One region of the Sporosarcina sp. P25 genome, then DNA from elsewhere that is predicted to be linked to it. Evidence: predicted binding sites of a transcription regulator. Region 1 holds the regulator's gene; the other holds the start of a gene.

Region 1 (10,180 bases):
CTTATTACGGGTATTATCAGATATATACGGTGTCGCGGTTGCACGTAAAATGATCCCGTTTCAAAAAGAAGATGCTGATTTCAAGGTGAAAGGTTTTATTACACTTCCAGAGATGACACGCGCATCCAAAAATTACATTTCACTTCTAATGAATGGCCGTTGGATTAAAAGCTATACAGGGACGCAGGCGGCTATCGATGCAATGCATACATACTTGCCTATTGGAAGGTATCCGATTGCCGTCATTGATATTACGGCAGATCCCATTTTGACAGATGTAAACGTGCATCCTGCGAAGCGTCATATCCGTATCAGTAAAGAAGGGGAATTACTTTCTTTGATAAAAGATGCCATCAGAGAAGCAATTCAAGGAGTCACGATTATTCCCGACGCTGTGAAGAAAGAGAAGCCTATTAAAAGAGACTCAGAGCAACAAACGATTTGGACGCCTTCTTATCACCGACCGGCAGTGACGGTTCCATTACATGAAAAAGATACTCAGCCATCCATTGCGCCTGTCAACGAACCTATCATAGAACAACCTACATCAGTCTTCCCTGAAACTATTTTTGAGCCGCAGGAAGAATCAGTGCCCGAAGAGCCTGTCGTCTACGAGCAAGAACAGCAGGAAATGAATCATTTCCCTTCCATTGCACCTATCGGACAAATTCATGGAACATATATAGTGGCTCAAAATGAAGATGGATTTTATTTGATTGATCAACACGCAGCGCAAGAGCGAATAAAATATGAATATTTTAAAGTGAAGCTTGGACAAGTGGATGCGAGTGAGCGTCAACAATTGCTTTTGCCACTTGTCTTTCATTATTCAGCTGATGAGCAAGTGAAGATCGAAGAGTGTAAGAGTGCACTGGAAGAAGTCGGTGTGTTTCTGGAAGCGTTCGGTCCAGCGACGTATACGGTGAAAGAGTATCCTTCATGGTTTCCGGAAGGACAAGCGACCTCAATTATAGAAGAAATGATTGAGCAAGTACTCGAGAAACGCAAAGTCGATGTCGAGAAATTGCGTGAAGAAAGCGCCATTATGATGAGTTGCAAAAAATCCATCAAAGCAAATTACTATTTAAGGCAAGAAGATATGGAACGTTTGCTTTCGGATCTAGGGGCTTGTCATAACCCTTATACATGTCCGCACGGTCGTCCGGTGTTAATTCATTTTACAACATATGAGTTAGAGAAAATGTTTAAACGAGTGATGTAGCAGAGCGAATCAGAAGGGAGCGATTATATGTTTTCTACATTAGAAAGATCAAGCAGAATTCAGGACTTGAGGAACTTTTCGTTCGATGTTTTAGTTGTCGGTGGGGGAATTACAGGCGCGGGTATCGCATTGGATGCAGCTATGAGAGGATTTTCGGTTGCCCTTGTCGATATGCAGGATTTTGCAGCGGGCACATCTAGCCGTTCAACAAAGCTGATACATGGTGGTTTGCGTTATTTGAAACAACTGGAAGTGAAAATAGTGGCAGAAACGGGAAAAGAACGGGAAATTGTCTTCCGTAATTCCCGTAATATCACGAAGTCCAGACCGATGCTGTTGCCGATCTATCAAAAAGGAACGTATGGCAAGTACTCCACTTCTACAGGACTTCTCATTTACGATTTACTGGCAGGTGTAAAGCGATCAGAAAGACGTGAAATGCTGACAAAAGAAGAAACGGCTGAACTTGAACCATTACTGAAAAAGGATCGGTTAAAAGGAGGCGGGCATTATGTGGAGTATCAGACTGATGATGCACGTTTAACGATTGAGGTACTAAAGAAAGCAGCAGAAAAAGGTGCCCTTTGCCTAAACTATATGAAATGCGAACAATTCAACTTTGAGAAAGATCGTGTCGTGGGTGTGGTCTTAAGTGATCAACTAACCGGCGAAAGGTTCTCCGTAGGGGCTTCTATGGTGATCAACGCATCAGGTCCATGGGTTGACGAGTTGCAGAAGAAAGTCACCACCAAAAATAAAAAACAATTGCATATTACAAAAGGTACTCATATTGTAGTAGATCAATCTATCTTTCCATTGCAGCAAGCAGTATATTTTGATAATTCAGATGGTCGAATGTTATTTGCTATTCCACGAGATAATAAAACGTATATTGGCACGACTGATACATTTTATACGGATGATAAACAGCATCCTATCGCGACAGAAGATGATATACACTATATCATCGATGCGGTTCATGAGATCTTTCCAAGCATTCATCTGCAACGTCAACATGTGGAATCTACATGGGCTGGAATCCGTCCATTGATCGCACAAGAGGGCAAAGCTGCTTCTGAAATCTCACGAAGAGATGAAGTGTGGGAAACAGTCCCTGGATTGTTAACGATTGCAGGAGGAAAGTTAACAGGCTACCGGCAGATGGCGGAAGTCGTGGTGGATCGAATTGATGAACAGTTAGAAAAGCCTTCTATCAAGCGATGTGAAACTAAGAATATGCCCGTCTCTGGAAGTGATTTCATAGACGATGAAGCTTTAAAACAATTTATTGGTCTGCAGGCTAAAAGAGCTCCACAGTTCGGCTTAACTTCACAGCAAGGAGCACGACTTGCTTCCTTTTATGGAAGAAATAGTGATCAAGTGTTCCGATTCGCCCATGCGATTTCAGCAGAAGAGAATAGTTTGCCAATAAGTTTACGTGCAGAGATTTTATATAGTATTCATTGTGAAATGGCCACATCGCCAAGTGATTTCTTTATCCGGAGAAAAGGGGATTTATATTTCCAAATCGATGTTGTGGAATTATTAGCGACACAAGTAACAAACTATATGGCAAAGTTACTGCATTATACCGACAGCCAGAAAACCATTTATGAAAACGATTTAAAAAATGCGATTGCTGAAGCGAAAGGAAGTGCAGGTTCATGACAGACCAGTGGATAAAGATGCGTGATGGTACTAAAGTGTACAGTACGAGTTATACACCTAAGACCAAGCCAATAGCTCGTGTACATATCATTCACGGATTGGCTGAACATAGCCGTCGCTATGAACGATTTGCACAGTACTTGCTGTCACAAGGGTATGTCGTGACGTTGCATGACCAAAGAGGCCACGGAAAGACAGCCATAGAAAACGGCTATGTCTACGGCTATCTGAGTGACTCTGCTACATTCGACCAATTGGTAGACGATGCATTTGAAGTGAATCAATCCTATCAACTGCAATATCCTGAACTTCCGTTAGTACTCCTTGGACATAGTATGGGTTCGTTCGTTGCAAGGCGCTATATCCAGCTATACGGTTCAACAATAAATCAAGTGATCTTATTAGGTACTGGAACCAATTCTGAGCTCATTGCACATGCTGCGATTGCATTGGCTGCGTATAGAGAAGAGAAGTTCCCTAAAGAGCAACCGGATGAGTTTTTGAATGGTCTGGTCTTTGGTAATTATTCAAAACAATTTCCTAATGAAGGGGAATTTGCATGGTTATCACGCGATGTAGATAGTGTAACTGATTATGAAGTAGATGAGGCATGCGGCTTCGTGCCTACTGCTCAAATGTTCCGCGTGTTGTTAGAAGGATTAAATTCTTTGGAAGCGCCTGAATTCTTGTTGAATATTCCAAATGAACTACCGATTTTATTACTCTCAGGTACAGATGATTTAGTAGGAGACCGTGCTAAAGGAGTTTGGAAAGTAGCCAAACAATTCGATAAAGCCAATCAACAGCAAGTGACTGTTCAGCTCTATGAAGGCGGAAGACATGAGATGCTTCAGGAAACCAACTATAAACATGTGTATACGACTATCGTAGAATGGATGAGACGACATGAATCTACCCGTTGATGTACTAGCAATAGTAGGGCCAACTGCTTCAGGTAAGACAGCGCTTAGTGTAGCGCTTGCAAATTTGTTTGATGGGGAAATCATTAATGGAGATGCCATGCAAGTATACAAAGAATTGGATATCGGCACAGCAAAGATACATCATTCTGAAATGCAAGGAATCCCACATCATTTCTTTGATGTGAAAGAACCAACGGAATCGTTTTCCGTAGCAGAATATCAACTAGCCGTCAGACAATGGATAGCAGATATTCAATCTCGCGGAAAACTACCCATACTTGTCGGTGGTAGCGGAATGTATGTGCAGTCTGTTTTGTTTGATTATCGATTTACAGAACAAGCAGCTGATCCTGAAGTGCGAGCGCGTTTAGAACGAGAACTTGAATCTGAAGGTGCAGATGTATTGCATGCAAGACTTGCAGAATTGGATCTGAAAAGTTCAGAAAAAATACATCCAAATAACCATAGAAGGCTAGTACGTGCGTTAGAAATCCTTGAAGTGACGGGTCAAACAAAACAAGATCATGAACAACAGCAAGGAAATCAACCCATGTATCATTCTTTAATTATTGGATTAGATCTCCCACGACAATTACTGTATGAACGAATCGATCTGCGTGTAGAACAAATGGTTCAAGCGGGATTATTTAATGAAGTACAGCAACTGTGGAATAAAGGAATTCGCCAAACTCAATCAGTACAAGCGATAGGTTATAAAGAACTGATTTCCTATTTTGACGGCCAATTAACAAAAGAGCAAGCAATAGAAGCGGTAAAGAAAAATACACGCAATTACGCAAAAAGGCAGCTAACATATTTCCGTAATAAATTGCCTGTCCAGTGGGTTGATGCTAATCAGCCAGCGGAAGAAATATTTCAAACAACCTGTAAGATAATAAAGGGTTTTAAGAAGTGAGTATGGAATAACTAAATAACAGTGACAAGGAGGCAATTGAATGACACAAGGAAATATGCAAGATACGTTTTTAAATTCTTTACGGAAGAATAACACATTTGTTACGATTTTTTTATTAAATGGTTTTCAGTTAAAGGGTCTAATTAAGTCGTATGATAATTATACGGTGCTGCTGGAAACGGATGGCAAGCAACAACTAATTTATAAGCACGCGATTTCCACGTATTCTCCTGCAAAACCAGTTATTTTAAAAGATGAACTATAAACAGGCGCTTGCCTGTTTTTTTGTTGTCTTTCTTTTAGTATATAGACTTCATCTGGTAAAATAGAATATGACAAAATGAAATGAGGTACTACACATGCAAATTGCACCCATTAATGAAGAATTACTAACTAAATCAAAAGAAGCGGAAGAACTCATCGCGCCGTATGTGAAGACGGTAGAAGAAGTTGCATTTTTTAACCAAAGAAAAGTCTTACAAGCATTCAAAAAAAATCAAGTAAGTGACTTTCATTTATCGGGATCAACAGGTTATGGCTATGACGACAGTGGTCGTGATGTATTGGAACAAGTATATTCGGACGTATTCGGAGCGGAAGACTGTCTTGTAAGAAATCAAATCATTTCCGGAACGCATGCAATTACAATTAGCTTGTTTGGAATATTGCGCCCAGGTGATGAACTTCTATATATTACAGGTAAACCATACGATACGTTGGAGTCTATCATTTCGGGCAAAGGGAAAGATACTGGTTCACTAGAAGATTTTCAAATTTCGTACCAGCATGTTGATTTGAAAGAAAATGGTTCCGTTGATTATGAGAAAGTAAAAAAAACAATCTCATCGAAGACGAAAATCGTAGCGATTCAACGTTCTAAAGGCTATTCAAGCAATCCCTCATTCAGAATCCATGAAATTGAAGCGATTATAAAGGAAGTCCGCAACATGAAAGAGGATGTTGTAATCTTTGTAGATAATTGCTATGGAGAATTCGTTGAAATGAAAGAGCCCGTTGAAGTTGGGGCAGATCTTATGGCAGGCTCACTTATTAAAAATCCAGGTGGCGGACTTGCCAGAACAGGTGGTTACATAGCGGGTAAGAAAGACTTGGTTGAGAAATGTGCATATCGTATGACATCTCCAGGTCTTGGAGCCGAAGCAGGAGCTTCTCTCGATACGTTACTAGAGATGTATCAAGGTTTCTTCTTGGCACCACACGTAGTTAGTCAGGCGGTTAAAGGCGCGTTATTCACATCAGCATTTTTCGGTAGCTTCGGTATGAATACGACACCGCATTACAGTGAGCTTCGAACGGATTTAATTCAATCAGTGAATTTTAGGAATGCGGAACAAATGATTGCATTCTGCCAAATGATTCAGCAAAATTCACCAATCAATGCCCAATATGCACCGGAACCATCCTATATGCCGGGTTATGCTGATGACGTCATCATGGCTGCGGGAACGTTTATTCAAGGCTCCAGTATCGAATTGACAGCTGACGGCCCGATCAGACCGCCATACACAGCATATATTCAAGGCGGATTGACTTATGAGCATGTAAAATCAGCTGTACTAGATTCTATGGAACAGTTACTTGAAAAGAAATTGGTATAAAGAAAAAAGTGTATCAAAACCTCATGTGGTTTTCGATACACTTTTTTCTTTATTAATGAATCATACGGAATACACCAATCACTTTTCCTAAAATAGAAACTTGATCTACAATGATTGGCTCCATGGATGAGTTTTCTGGTTGGAGTCGGAAATAGTCTTTCTCTTTAAAGAAACGTTTGACTGTTGCTTCATCTTCTTCTGTCATAGCTACGACAATTTCACCATTACTTGCGGAGTGCGTTTGTCTGACAATCACGCGGTCTCCGTTTAAAATGCCGGCTTCGATCATGCTATCCCCTACAATCTCCAACATGAAGATTTCCTCTTCTGATGAACCGAATGTATCCGGCAATGGGAAGTACTCTTCAATATTTTCAATCGTTGTAATTGGATTCCCTGCTGTAACTTTACCAATTAACGGTACATGCATAACGCCACTTTTTAACTCGTCCAGTCCTTCAGGATCCAAAATTTCAATGGCGCGTGGTTTTGTCGGGTCCCTACGTATGAAGCCTTTACTTTCGAGTCGTGATAAGTGACCGTGGACCGTAGAACTTGAAGCTAGACCGACAGCTTCTCCAATTTCGCGAACGGAAGGGGGGTACCCTTTTAAACGCACTTCATCTTTTATAAACGCAAGTATTTCTTCTTGTCTCTTTGATATTTTCTTCAACAGATTCACCTCTTCTACTAGTTTGCGAGCAATGGAATACTGAACCACTATTTTGAATATAGTATAACATGTGTTCGATTACTAATCAAACAAAGGTTCTAATTTTACTTGACATAGAATCATATGTTCTCTTATAATTAAGAACAAGTATTCCGAACGTGTATTCTAAAAGCGAAAATTAGAGGAGGAATTATAATGGAGTCTATTAAAGAATTTATTAAAAATAATTATTATTTTGCAGTATTATTAGCAGTTTGTGTATCATTTGCTTGGGTTCAATTCGATAAAATGGCTGAGGAAGATCTCTATATGGAAATCGTTGTTAATGAAGGGGATACACTGTGGCAGTTGGCTTCTAATTACTCACAAGATATACCGACCACCCACTGGATCGAACAGGTACGTTCTTTAAATGAATTACCTACGGATCAAATCGTTTCAGGTGAATTACTGCGGGTGCCTGTTAAAATTAATAAACAAACAGATATTCGAGTAGCTGAAATAGGAGTGGGAACTAAATGATTGAAAAGAGATGTGTAATATACTGCCGAGTGAGTACGGAAAAAGAAACACAAGAACAATCTATTGTAAGGCAGCAAGAAGAACTTGAAAAATTAGCTACTGAGTTATCATATGATTGCGTTGGAATCTATACAGATCGGCAGAGTGGATACGACATGGATCGTGAAGGTCTTCTATCGATGTTGGATCGAATTCAAGACGGTTCAGTGGATGCGGTATTTATTCAAGACGAAACACGATTAGGACGAGGTAATGCAAGAGTCGCAATATTGCATGTAATCGCTAAAAGTGAGACGACTGTGATTACCAATCATTCAAACGGTACGATAGAACTGAATGAAATGGATTCAATGTTATTAGAAATTCTTGCAATCGTGGAAGAATATCAACGCAAACTACATAATGCGAAAATACGTAGAGGGATGAAGCGTGCTGTTGACAAAGGCTATGATCCATCGAAGAATCTGCGAAATATTGACCAAGCATTGGGGCGTGAAAGACTTGAGCTTCCGATAGAAGAAATTGTCTCACTCCGTAACAAAGGTCTCACGTATGAAGAAATTGCAAATGTATTAAATGGATTAGGTCATGCTGTCAGTAAGGCGACGGTTCATAGAAGATATAAAGAGTTTTTAGCTCTGGAACGCTAATAGGTTGCACTTTTCCTCCAGGTTGTTTACATTTTATTAAACGACTAACTTATGGAGGTTTTTAAAGGTGCTCTCAGAAAAGAAAATAAAACGCATAAATGAATTGGCAAATAAAAAGAAAACAACAGGATTATCGATTGAGGAAGCAAAAGAACAGACGCGGCTTAGAAAGGAATACTTGGAAACATTCCGTTCAAGTATGCGTGAAACTATCGAATCTGTCAAAGTAGTGGACCCAGAAGGAAATGACGTAACACCTGAAAAGGTCAAACAAGCTAGAGCCAATTTAAAACCACTAAATTGATGATAGGTAAAGGATTAACATTGTAATTAATTGTGGAATTGACTACACTATAGAAGGAATATGTACTATAAAACACTCATATGAGGCAGGATGGAAAGGATGTACAGCATGACCGAAAAAATCGATCAACTGGCAATAACGACAATCCGAACATTATCAATCGATGCGATTGAAAAAGCAAATTCTGGTCACCCAGGATTACCGATGGGCGCAGCGCCGATGGCTTATACACTATGGACGCAACATTTACACCACAATCCATCAAACCCACAATGGTTCAATCGTGATCGTTTTGTACTTTCAGCAGGACACGGCTCGATGTTACTCTACAGCTTATTACATTTAAGTGGCTATGGTTTAACTATTGATGACTTGAAAAGTTTCAGACAATGGGATTCAAAGACACCTGGACATCCGGAATATGGACATACAGTAGGAGTGGAAGCAACGACTGGACCACTTGGTCAAGGAATTGGTATGTCTGTAGGTATGGCAATGGCTGAAAAACATTTAGCGGCAACGTATAACAAGCCAGGTTTCGATATTGTCGACCACTACACATATGCACTTTGTGGAGATGGTGATTTGATGGAAGGTGTAGCGGCAGAAGCAATCTCCATGGCAGGCCATCTTCAATTAAACAAACTGATCGTACTATATGACAGCAACGACATTTCTCTAGATGGCGATTTGGATATGTCATTCTCCGAAAATATTAGAAAGCGTTTTGAATCATATGGCTGGAATTACGCACGAGTGGAAGACGGCAATGATACAAAAGCTGTTTCTGATGCAATCGAAAAAGCAAAAGGTAATACAGGTGGGCCAACAATCATTGAAGTGAAAACTGTGATCGGCTATGGTTCACCAAACAAATCTGGTAAAGCAGATGCACACGGTGCGCCATTAGGTGAAGATGAAATGGCACTTACGAAAGAGTATTACAAGTGGACATTCGAAGAGGACTTCTACGTTCCAGAAGAAGTCTATGATCGATTTAATTCCGCAACGGACCAACTAGGTGTTCAATCAGAGCAACAATGGAATGATTTATTCGCAAGCTATGAAAACGAGCACAAAGAATTGGCAGCACAGTTTAAACAAGCGATTGCAAATGAACTTCCAACTGATTTAAAAGAACAAATGCCAGTTTATGAAGCGGGTGCTTCTGTAGCGACACGTTCAGCATCAGGTGATTCAATTAATGCATTAGCTAAAGCAGTTCCAGCTTTATTCGGTGGGAGTGCAGACCTTGCAGGTTCGAACAAGACGACGATCAAACATGCCGGTGATTTTACTGTAGACAACTATGCAGGCCGTAATATATGGTTTGGTGTTCGTGAATTCGCGATGGGGACTGCTTTAAACGGCATGACTCTTCACGGCGGAGTGAAAGTATTTGGCGGAACATTCTTCGTGTTTAGCGACTATGTACGTCCTGCTATTCGTCTGTCAGCATTAATGGGCTTACCTGTTACTTATGTCTTCACACATGACAGCGTAGCGGTCGGTGAAGATGGACCTACTCATGAACCTGTTGAGCAATTGGCTTCATTACGTGCAATGCCTGGATTGTCTATCATCCGTCCAGCCGATGGAAACGAAACATCTGCAGCATGGCATATAGCTGCCACTTCAAAAAACACACCAACTGTCTTAGTATTGTCTAGACAAAACCTTGAA
Region 2 (10,180 bases), on a different contig from region 1:
GGAATACGGCACAAGGGATTGAAACGTATATTTATCCGCAAGCAAGCAAAAGTTCCGCAGTGCTTGCCTCTGCAGTGCAAAAAGCTTTAATATCTGCTTGCCAGCGTCCCGACCGCGGCGTGAAGAAAGCAGATTTCGCGGTCTTGCGTGACACAAATATGCCGGCGATTTTAGTAGAGTGTGGTTTCATGTCGAACCAGACAGAGGCTACTCTATTGCAAAGTAAAACGTATCAACTCCAATGCGCACGAGCTATAGCTTTTGGGGTGTTGTGTTGGGAGTATGGGAGATGAATTGTGGGGGGTGAGGGGGGGAGGGTGATGAGGGGGCAATGAGCGGATACGGGGTACGATAGAGCGGATATCGCGTAAGTATGAGCGGGTACGGAACAGGATTGAGCGGGTAGCTGTCTTCATAGAGCGCTTACGCAAGAACAATGAGCACTTAGACCAATATAATGAGCGCACGAGCGATTGTCTTCTCGACGAGGGGCAATGAGCGGATATGGGGTATGATAGAGCGGATATCGCGTAAGTATGAGCGAGTACAGAACAGGATTGAGCGGGTAGTTGTCTTCATAGAGCGCTTACGCAAGAACAAAGAGCGCTTAGACCAATATAATGAGCGCACGAGCTATTATCCACTTTACATGCAAACCAAACACACAAAAACACCTGCACCGCCAAAAATGGCAATGCAGGTGTTTCATTAAGCTATCAATCCATATCGACCGTGTTATAGCGAACCATGACAGTTCCCGTCTTGGACTCACCAGTAACGTGCAACGGTTCTTTCATTGCATCCTCAACATTCTTGCTGAAGCGGATCGTACGGTGCAAGAATTGTTCCTGTTCTTCCACACGTGATACGTCCTTCAACTGTAAGTCTAGCTTACCCATGTTGGATGAAATCTCTCCCTTTAGACCTACAGAGGATGGGAAGTAAATTTCAACCGTACCGCTGATAGACTTGGCTTCTAATCTTCTTGCATCAGCAGATGACGTCGTCAATGTCACGTTTCCGTTTAGAGATTTTGCATCTACATCATTTACCGCGCCATCTACATAAACTCGACCATTTAATGTTTCGGCTTCTAGCTTTTCGCCAGTAACTTTTAACAAACGTACCAGACCGTTTGCGGTTTCTAGCTCTGCTTCATCGAATTTGATATCTGCACATTCAATTTTGCCATTTGCCGTTCTAATACGTAGATCTTTAAAATCCACGCCTTCTACTGAACATCCACCGTTCAACAAACGTACAGAGAGTTTACTATACGGTGTTGAAGTCGGTACGTATAGATCGACATTTACTTGTAACATCTTCAAGTCGCTTCCGATGCGCAACTTATTACCGTCTTTTACGAACAATAACTTTTCAAGGAACTGGCTAAGTGCACCTTCTTCAGAATCATGATTAAAATGCTTTACAGAGAACTTCGCCATGATCTCATCATTGTCTGAAGGATGAACTTCTACAGTACCATGATCGATATGGATGATGATTTCTTCAACATCTTCTACCGATTTACTTTCAGTATGTGTAAAGGAGACAGATTTGCTGAATGGTGCTTCGAAATCGAATTCTTTCACGCGGTGTACTGCCGTATCCATAAATCGCATGAAACGGTCACCTGCCGTGACGAATTCTTTGCGGATATCTTCGAAGAAAGCATCAGCTGATGAGCTCTCTTCTGCTGTTGCTTTTTCAGATTCTTTACCCATGGCTTCCAGTAACTTCAATGCTTCATCTGCTGTGATTTTACCTTCTTCAAGCATCGTTAGTATTCGTATGCGTTCATTTTGCATTTCCTGATTCCTCCTCGTTTTGACCAATCTTTTCAGTAGCTATCTATTTATACGGTTCTGCGGAACAAAAGTTTCATTTTCTATTTCTTTACTACTTTTTTTATTTGTTCTTTCATCCGATTTCGATCTCTTTCTAAGATGGTCTTCAAATATTTACCTGTGTAGGACTCTTTGACTTCTGCTATCGCTTCGGGTGTCCCCGTTGCCACAATTTCTCCGCCTTTGTCTCCGCCTTCCGGACCGATATCAATTATATAATCGACTGTCTTAATGACATCTAAGTTATGTTCAATAACGAGAACTGTGTTCCCCCCATCAACTAGACGTTGAAGAACTTCAAGTAACTTAGCAATGTCATGTACATGCAAACCTGTTGTCGGCTCGTCCAAAATATAAAACGATTTACCTGTGGAACGTTTATGCAATTCGGAAGCCAATTTCACACGTTGGGCTTCCCCACCCGACAATGTCGTTGCAGGTTGACCTAATTGAACATAACCTAAACCTACATCAACAATCGTCTGCAATTTACGATGAATTTTCGGGATATTCTCGAAAAACACCACTGCATATTCCACTGTCATCGCCAATACATCCGCAATATTCTTTCCTTTATACTTTACTTCCAGTGTTTCCCGGTTATATCGTTTGCCATGACATACTTCGCACGGTACATATACATCCGGAAGGAAATGCATTTCGATTTTGATGATTCCATCTCCGCGGCATGCTTCACACCGTCCACCCTTGACATTGAAACTAAAGCGGCCTTTTTTATAGCCACGAACTTTCGCTTCATTCGTCATTGCAAAAACATCGCGTATATCGTCAAAGACGCCTGTATACGTAGCGGGATTGGACCGTGGTGTACGACCGATTGGTGATTGATCGATATCGATAATCTTCTCCAAATGTTCCACACCACTGATACTATCGAATTTTCCAGGTCGTTGTTTGGATCGATTCAATTTCTGAGCCAAAGTTTTATGCAAAATATCATTGACCAACGTACTCTTACCTGAACCGGATACTCCAGTGACTGCGATAAATTGGCCGAGAGGGAATTCTGCATCAATATGCTTCAAGTTGTTCTCTGAAGCACCTTTGACGATAATACTTCGCTCATCACGTGCTCTTCGTTCAATCGGAAGTGGAATGAATTTCTTTCCGCTTAAATATTGTCCAGTCAGCGATTTCTTGTTTTTCATGACTTTCGCGGGAGTACCTGCAGCTACCACTTCTCCTCCTGCTACACCAGCGCCAGGACCGATATCAATTAAATAGTCTGCAGCCATCATCGTGTCTTCATCATGTTCTACGACAATCAACGTATTTCCGATATCTCGCATACTTTGGAGCGTGCCAATCAATCTGTCATTATCACGCTGGTGAAGCCCAATGGAAGGTTCATCCAGTATATATAGAACACCCGTCAAACGTGATCCGATTTGTGTAGCTAAACGAATTCGTTGTGCCTCTCCGCCAGATAATGTTCCCGCTGAACGAGATAGATTCAGATAGTCAAGACCGACGTTTACCAAGAAACCTAAACGCTCTTGGATTTCTTTTAGGATCATATCTGCGATTTGCGTGTCTTTCTCAGAAAGAATTAGTTCCTCAAAAAATTTTGTTGTTTCAACAATCGAGCGTTCTGTTATTTTCCCGATATGCTGGCCATTCACTAATACCGATAGTGATTCAGGCTTTAAGCGGTAGCCTGTACAAGTAGGACATGACTTTTCCGTCATATATTTACCCATCTGCTCGCGGATATAGTCTGATGATGTCTCATGATAACGACGTTCAACGTTGCGCAAAACACCTTCGAAATAAATATCACTATCGCGGGTATTACCGAATTCATTTGTATAGCGGAAGCGAATCTTTTCTTTTTTCGATCCTAACATCAGTTTTTCAATGTCCGAGTCAGCTAATTCACTAACCGGTACATCCATTGGGATTTTGTAGTGCTTCGCAATCGTCTTAAGAAGTTCTGGATAATATTGTGAACTCGTTGGCTCCCATGGTGCAATAGCGTGTTCTTTTAGCGTTAGGTCACTATTTGGGATGACTAAGTCTGGATCGACTTCGAGTTTCATACCAAGTCCGTCACATTCAGGACAAGCGCCAAATGGACTGTTGAATGAAAACATGCGCGGCTCCAGTTCGCCAATAGAGAATCCACAAATAGGACACGCGTGGTGTTCACTGAAAAACAGTTCTTCTTCACCGATTACATCGACCAGAACATTACCGTCGGCTAATCGCAAGGCAGATTCCAATGAGTCACTTAAACGTGTTTCAACGCCTTCCTTCATGACAATTCGATCGATGACGATTTCAATCGTATGTTTTTTATTTTTATCTAGCTCTATATTATCATCTAAATCAATCGTTTCACCGTTGACCCGAACACGCACATACCCTTGTCTTTTGATATCTTCAAATAATTTAGCGTGCGTCCCTTTACGTTCTGAAATAATAGGAGCCAAAATTTGAATTCGCGTACGCTCAGGCAACTGAACTACACGATCCACCATCTGTTGAATCGTCTGCGTAGAAATTTCAATGCCATGGTACGGACAATGTGGTTTCCCAACTCTCGCATATAATAAACGCAAGTAGTCATAGATTTCTGTCACTGTTCCTACAGTAGATCGCGGATTTTTACTCGTTGTCTTTTGATCAATGGAAATAGCGGGCGACAGTCCTTCTATTGAATCCACGTCTGGTTTATCCATTTGTCCAAGGAACTGACGCGCATATGCGGATAATGATTCCACATAGCGGCGCTGTCCTTCCGCGTAGATCGTATCAAAAGCCAATGAGGATTTTCCAGACCCCGATAGACCCGTAAGCACTACTAGTTTATCGCGCGGTATCTTCACGGTAATGTCCCTCAGGTTGTTTGCTCTCGCTCCCTGTATTACAAGTTCTTTATTTTTCATGCGGACTCTACCTTTCTGCTTTCAGTTCTAGTACGGTATCGCGTAACTCTGCAGCTCTTTCGAAGTCCAAAGCTTTTGCTGCATCTTTCATTTCCTTTTCCAATTTGGTTAGCAATAAGCCTTTCTCGTCTTTCGATAACTTCTTGCCGTTCGTCACCTTTTGCAAATACGATTCCGTTTCTTCAGCCACTTGAGTGGCACGAATCAATTCACGTATCGGTTTGACAATTGTCGTTGGCGTTATACCATGTTTTTCATTATAAGCTATCTGAATTTCACGACGACGTTCCGTTTCATCAATAGCTTTCCTCATAGAATCTGTTATTTTATCTGCGTACATAATGACGCGTCCTTCTGAGTTACGTGCTGCACGACCAATTGTCTGGATCAACGCACGTTCCGAACGCAAGAATCCTTCTTTATCCGCATCCAAAATCGTGACTAATGAAACTTCTGGGATGTCGATGCCTTCACGCAGCAAGTTGATTCCGATCAGTACGTCATACGTTCCGACACGCAACTCACGAATAATTTCTGTCCGTTCCAATGTCTTGACGTCCGAATGGAGATACTGCACTTTAATCCCAATATCTTTTAAATAATCCGTCAAATCTTCTGACATTTTTTTCGTGAGAGTTGTAATCAAGACACGTTCATTTCGCTCGATTCGAAGATGTATTTCATCCAATAAGTCATCAATTTGTCCTTCAATTGGACGCACTTCAATGATTGGATCAAGTAATCCTGTAGGACGTATAATCTGTTCTACCATCACGTCCGTATGCTCAATTTCATAAGGGCCTGGAGTAGCTGAAATATACATCGCCTGTCGAATATGCTTTTCAAATTCTTCGAACATTAATGGACGGTTGTCCAATGCGGACGGCAAGCGGAAACCATGCTCCACCAATACCTTTTTACGCGCTTGGTCTCCATTGTACATACCGCGAATCTGTGGCAACGATACGTGACTCTCATCTACGACAATCAAAAAGTCGTCAGGGAAATAATCCAGCAACGTATAAGGAGTTGCACCTGCTTCACGCAACGTCAAATGCCTAGAATAGTTCTCAATACCGGAACAGAAGCCCATCTCCCGCATCATTTCTAGATCATAGCGCGTCCGTTGTTCCAAGCGTTGCGCTTCCAATAACTTATCGTTATCACGTAAATATTTCAGCTGTTCTTCCAATTCTATTTCAATATTCTCAATCGCTTTTAATAGCTTTTCTTCGCGTGTAACGAAGTGAGATCCAGGGAAAATAGCTACGTGATCACGATCACCGATGACTTCACCCGTTAAGGCATCCACTTCACGGATTCGTTCAATTTCATCTCCGAAAAACTCGAGACGTATACAACGCTCGTCACGTGCCACCGGGAAGACTTCGACTACATCGCCTCTAACACGGAACGTCCCACGTGTGAAATTAATATCATTGCGTTCGTACTGAATGTCCACTAGCGTACGCAAAAGTTGATTACGCGGTATTTCCATTCCCTTGCGCAATGAAAAAACCATGTCATTATATTCTTCTGGTGAACCCAGACCGTAAATACACGAAACGGATGCCACAATTAATACATCATTTCGTTCGAATAAAGCACTCGTTGCGGAGTGGCGAAGTTTATCGATTTCATCATTGATCGATGAATCTTTTTCAATGAAAGTATCGGTTTGCGGTACATACGCTTCCGGTTGATAAAAGTCATAGAAGCTGACAAAGTATTCTACTGCATTATCTGGGAAAAACTCTTTGAACTCGCTATATAATTGGCCAGCCAACGTTTTATTGTGGGCGATGACCAGTGTAGGTTTATTGATCTCCGTCAGTACATTAGAAACAGTAAATGTTTTACCCGTTCCCGTTGCACCAAGTAATGTTTGATGTTTCTTACCTTCTTTTATGCCGTTAACAAGGCTGTTGATCGCTTTTGGCTGATCTCCTTGCGGCGTATATGGTGCTTGCAATTGAAATGTTTCGTTCAAATGGTTCCACTCCTCTTCTTAAACACCTGTCCTTCTATTTTACCACAACTACTGTTTTTTCTAAAGAAATAACGAACGTACGTTTTAAGCCAACTCTCTATGTACTTTATTGTACCCTTGTACTTTGGGAAAGAAACTTACAGCTAGGACATTCTATACAATAAAAAACACTGCCAGGATTTTTCCCTAGCAGTGTCTATGAATAAATTAAATTAGTTGGTTTTAAGTTCATATCCATGTTCTTGTGACATGTCGAGTAATTGTTGTGTATACAGGTCGAATGCTTCTTTGTCATTTTGATCTAGCGCATCGTCAATCAATAGCATGATTCGCGATTGTGTTTGTTCCCAATGAATGTGTTGTAGAAACAGATCCCAATAGATTTCGTTCAGCAGCTTTTCTGCTTGGAGAGAAGTGCTATTACTACCTACCGCTTTCAAAAATTCAGCATATGAGTTGTTATTATTCATCTCTCTCACCCCTGATACCTTTTAGTAATTATATATGCAATGGAATACAAATTGCAACCATTAATCTAACTATTCGAACTTTTGAATTATCTTAATGTAGTTAGAAAAATATTTACTAGGTACATATATTCAGCCAACATGGAGACAAAAATTAAATTACTGACTTAAGTACAACTTCACTATTGCGTATCGTCATATTTCTTTCATTTGCTCTTTGGTCAATCGAATCGTCGCTTCACCTATAATGAGTGCTATAGCCGCGATTAGGAGTGGTGTGACACTTAGTCCATACAACGGTAATGCCGCCAGTAATAGAATAATTGCTTGTAGCCAAATTAACTTTCGGACTAATGAACGGACTGCTTTGATTTGAGATTTTTCATGTTCTTCAGGATACAGCTGATCCATAGTGAACTCGTCGCCACCTTCAAGTGCCAATATTAACTGAACAGCAGTCGCAAATGCCAAAGCCCCTACAAAGATGAACGATACAATCGGTAACGGTATTAAGAACGCACCCAATGCAGCCAACGCCGTTAATCTAACCCACAACCAAAATGTATCATCTGTACGAATGAATGTCCTGACGATTAAGTACTTTTGTACATCCTTGCGCATGAACGTAGAACGTTTCATAGCCATCTTTAACCAGCTACGCTTACTCACTGATCCAACCAGATGCGGAACTTCCGTAAAGTAATTCGCAAATCGATAGAAACGCATCATACGATTTTGCTCCAATTCAATAAACTGCTCATACGGAAACGGATAATGTGTAGCTTGTTTTTCCCAAAACTTCGCATAGAGCATGGCGATAAGAATTCCGATAAAGATTGTCACTGTACTCCATGTAAGCGCAAATTGAATCGTGAGAAATGTGAAAACCAGTCGCAGAACACGATCCGGCCAAACGAAAGCATGATTCGCAATACGGACGTTGTATTCAGTCCTTACAAACAAGCCTTTAAAGGCAACGATCATCAACATAATGAGTATATAATCAGTGCCCGTCCCCACTTCTGTTGCCTTCAACAATGGCAATGCAATGACCATAGCAATCAATGGCAAAGGAAGTTGTGAAAACGACGACCAAGTGATCGAGCGTCTCATATAGCTCGGCAATTGATTTTCTAATGGTAGAAAAAAAACAATATCTGCCGGCTTTAGTAACGTGGTCGGTGCAGCTTTCATTAACAAGAGCGCAATAACTACGGATACGATGAAGACAGAAGGGAACGAAACAGGCACTTCTTTCAACCACTCACTATATGCATAGCCCCCGGCTCCAATGGCGAACATGAAAACGATAGCCAAATGTCCAGTGAATACATAGCGCATATATTTCTGTAGTTCATTGATGTAATGGAAGAACCGCTGTCCCCAGATTTCATGCATGTTGTTCATAGTCAGTTTCCTCAGTCATTGCAATATATAAGTCATCAAGTGTTGCATCTGGTCGTCCGAACGCTTTGCGCAAGTCGTCCATCGTCCCATTCGCACGTACTCGCCCTTCGTGCAATAAAATAATACGATCACAATACTTCTCAGCCGTCGCCAATACGTGAGTCGACATCAAAATAGAAGCACCCGCATTTTTTCGTTCAATGATTTGATCAAGCAAAGCGCGAATCGCCAACGGATCTAATCCGACGAATGGCTCATCGATAATATATAATTTCGGTTCCACCAAAAAAGCACACATGATCATCACTTTCTGCCGCATACCTTTAGAAAAGTGAGCCGGAAACCACTTTAAACGTTTTTCCATACGGAACTCTTTTAGTAATTGTTCGGTACGTATTTCAAATTGTTGCTTGTCCAGTCCATATGCCATCGCAGTCAGTTCCAAATGTTCTTGTAATGTAAGTTCTTCGTATAATACCGGTGTCTCTGGAATATAACTGAATGATTGGCGGTAATGTTCTTTATCACTAAACGTCGCCCCGTCAATTTTGATTATTCCTTCAAGCGGATTCATCACACCGATAATATGTTTAATTGTCGTACTTTTTCCTGCGCCATTTAGACCGATTAATCCGACCAGTTCCCCCTCTTCTAGCTGAAATGAAAGGTCATGTAAAACAGGCTTGCGCGTATAACCACCCGTAACGTGTTCTAGTTCTAGGATTGCCATTATATTTCCCCCTATCTTCTGTTATTATTTTAGCAAAGAAATTGTAAAATTGCTTTATCCGCCTTCGTTAACTATCTGAAAATATGCTACAATACATCCAAACATGAAAGGATGTGTAGAAATGACCTCATGTATTTTCTGCAAGATTGTAGAAGGAACGATTCCAGGAGAAAAAATCTACGAAGATGATCACGTTATCGCCTTTATGGATATTATGCCTGTCACGAAAGGACACGTACTCCTAATTCCAAAAACACATCGTGAAAATGTGTATGAATTAACTGAAGATGAAGCTGCGAATCTATTTAAAGTGGCGCCAAAAATCGCTAATGCACTAAAAGAAGAATTTCAACCGTGCGGGATGAACTTATTACAAAACAACGGATCTTTCGCAGGTCAATCAGTCTATCATTTCCATATGCATTTAATTCCACGCTATGATAAATCAGATGGCCTGAAAGTAGAATTCGATACAAAAGTAGAGCAGTTCCCAATGGACGTAGTATCTGAATTGGCTACGAATATTTCAAGACATCTGCAAGAATAACACGCGGAAGTTGTAGGCAGAAGAGTATAGTGTTTTTCTTCATCACCCGAAATGAGACCTACTTTTCTGTCCACTTCTCCAAACCATTAGAATAAAACTTTCGACAGTATAATATTTCATTCATTTTCTTGCTCAACTACGTACTAACATGCTTTAATAAAATAATAACTATACAAAAGGAGTGTTCTCTATTATGAAAGCGTCCACATTCTTTATTGGTCTGGCGGCAGGTGCTGTCACTTCTGCGGTAACTGTTCTATATTCTACACCAAAAGCGGGAAGT

Evidence for each region. The regulator LexA, encoded in region 1, represses DNA repair genes until DNA is damaged. The targets are predictions, from matches to a motif close to CGAACATATGTTCG.
Region 2: a site for LexA is predicted at 6,819-6,832, ahead of uvrB (excinuclease ABC subunit UvrB). Genes of this name have one in related genera too.

Annotation. Positions count from the first base shown of each region.
Region 1 is NZ_PDYV01000003.1:207,196-217,375, reverse strand. It holds gene mutL (DNA mismatch repair endonuclease MutL) at 1-1,222, shown strand, start outside; gene CSV70_RS04475 (glycerol-3-phosphate dehydrogenase/oxidase) at 1,250-2,890, shown strand; gene CSV70_RS04470 (alpha/beta fold hydrolase) at 2,887-3,813, shown strand; gene miaA (tRNA (adenosine(37)-N6)-dimethylallyltransferase MiaA) at 3,797-4,729, shown strand; gene hfq (RNA chaperone Hfq) at 4,770-4,994, shown strand; gene CSV70_RS04455 (methionine gamma-lyase family protein) at 5,089-6,348, shown strand; gene lexA (transcriptional repressor LexA) at 6,401-7,021, opposite strand; gene yneA (cell division suppressor protein YneA) at 7,217-7,543, shown strand; gene CSV70_RS04440 (YneB family resolvase-like protein) at 7,540-8,193, shown strand; gene CSV70_RS04435 (DUF896 domain-containing protein) at 8,261-8,497, shown strand; gene tkt (transketolase) at 8,606-10,180, shown strand, end outside.
Region 2 is NZ_PDYV01000008.1:104,670-114,849, forward strand. It holds gene CSV70_RS09075 (N-acetylmuramoyl-L-alanine amidase) at 1-293, shown strand, start outside; gene CSV70_RS09080 (DUF4097 family beta strand repeat-containing protein) at 717-1,808, opposite strand; gene uvrA (excinuclease ABC subunit UvrA) at 1,889-4,756, opposite strand; gene uvrB (excinuclease ABC subunit UvrB) at 4,764-6,746, opposite strand; gene CSV70_RS09095 (IDEAL domain-containing protein) at 6,959-7,216, opposite strand; gene CSV70_RS09100 (ABC transporter permease) at 7,409-8,620, opposite strand; gene CSV70_RS09105 (ABC transporter ATP-binding protein) at 8,604-9,350, opposite strand; gene CSV70_RS09110 (HIT family protein) at 9,472-9,897, shown strand; gene CSV70_RS09115 (YtxH domain-containing protein) at 10,091-10,180, shown strand, end outside.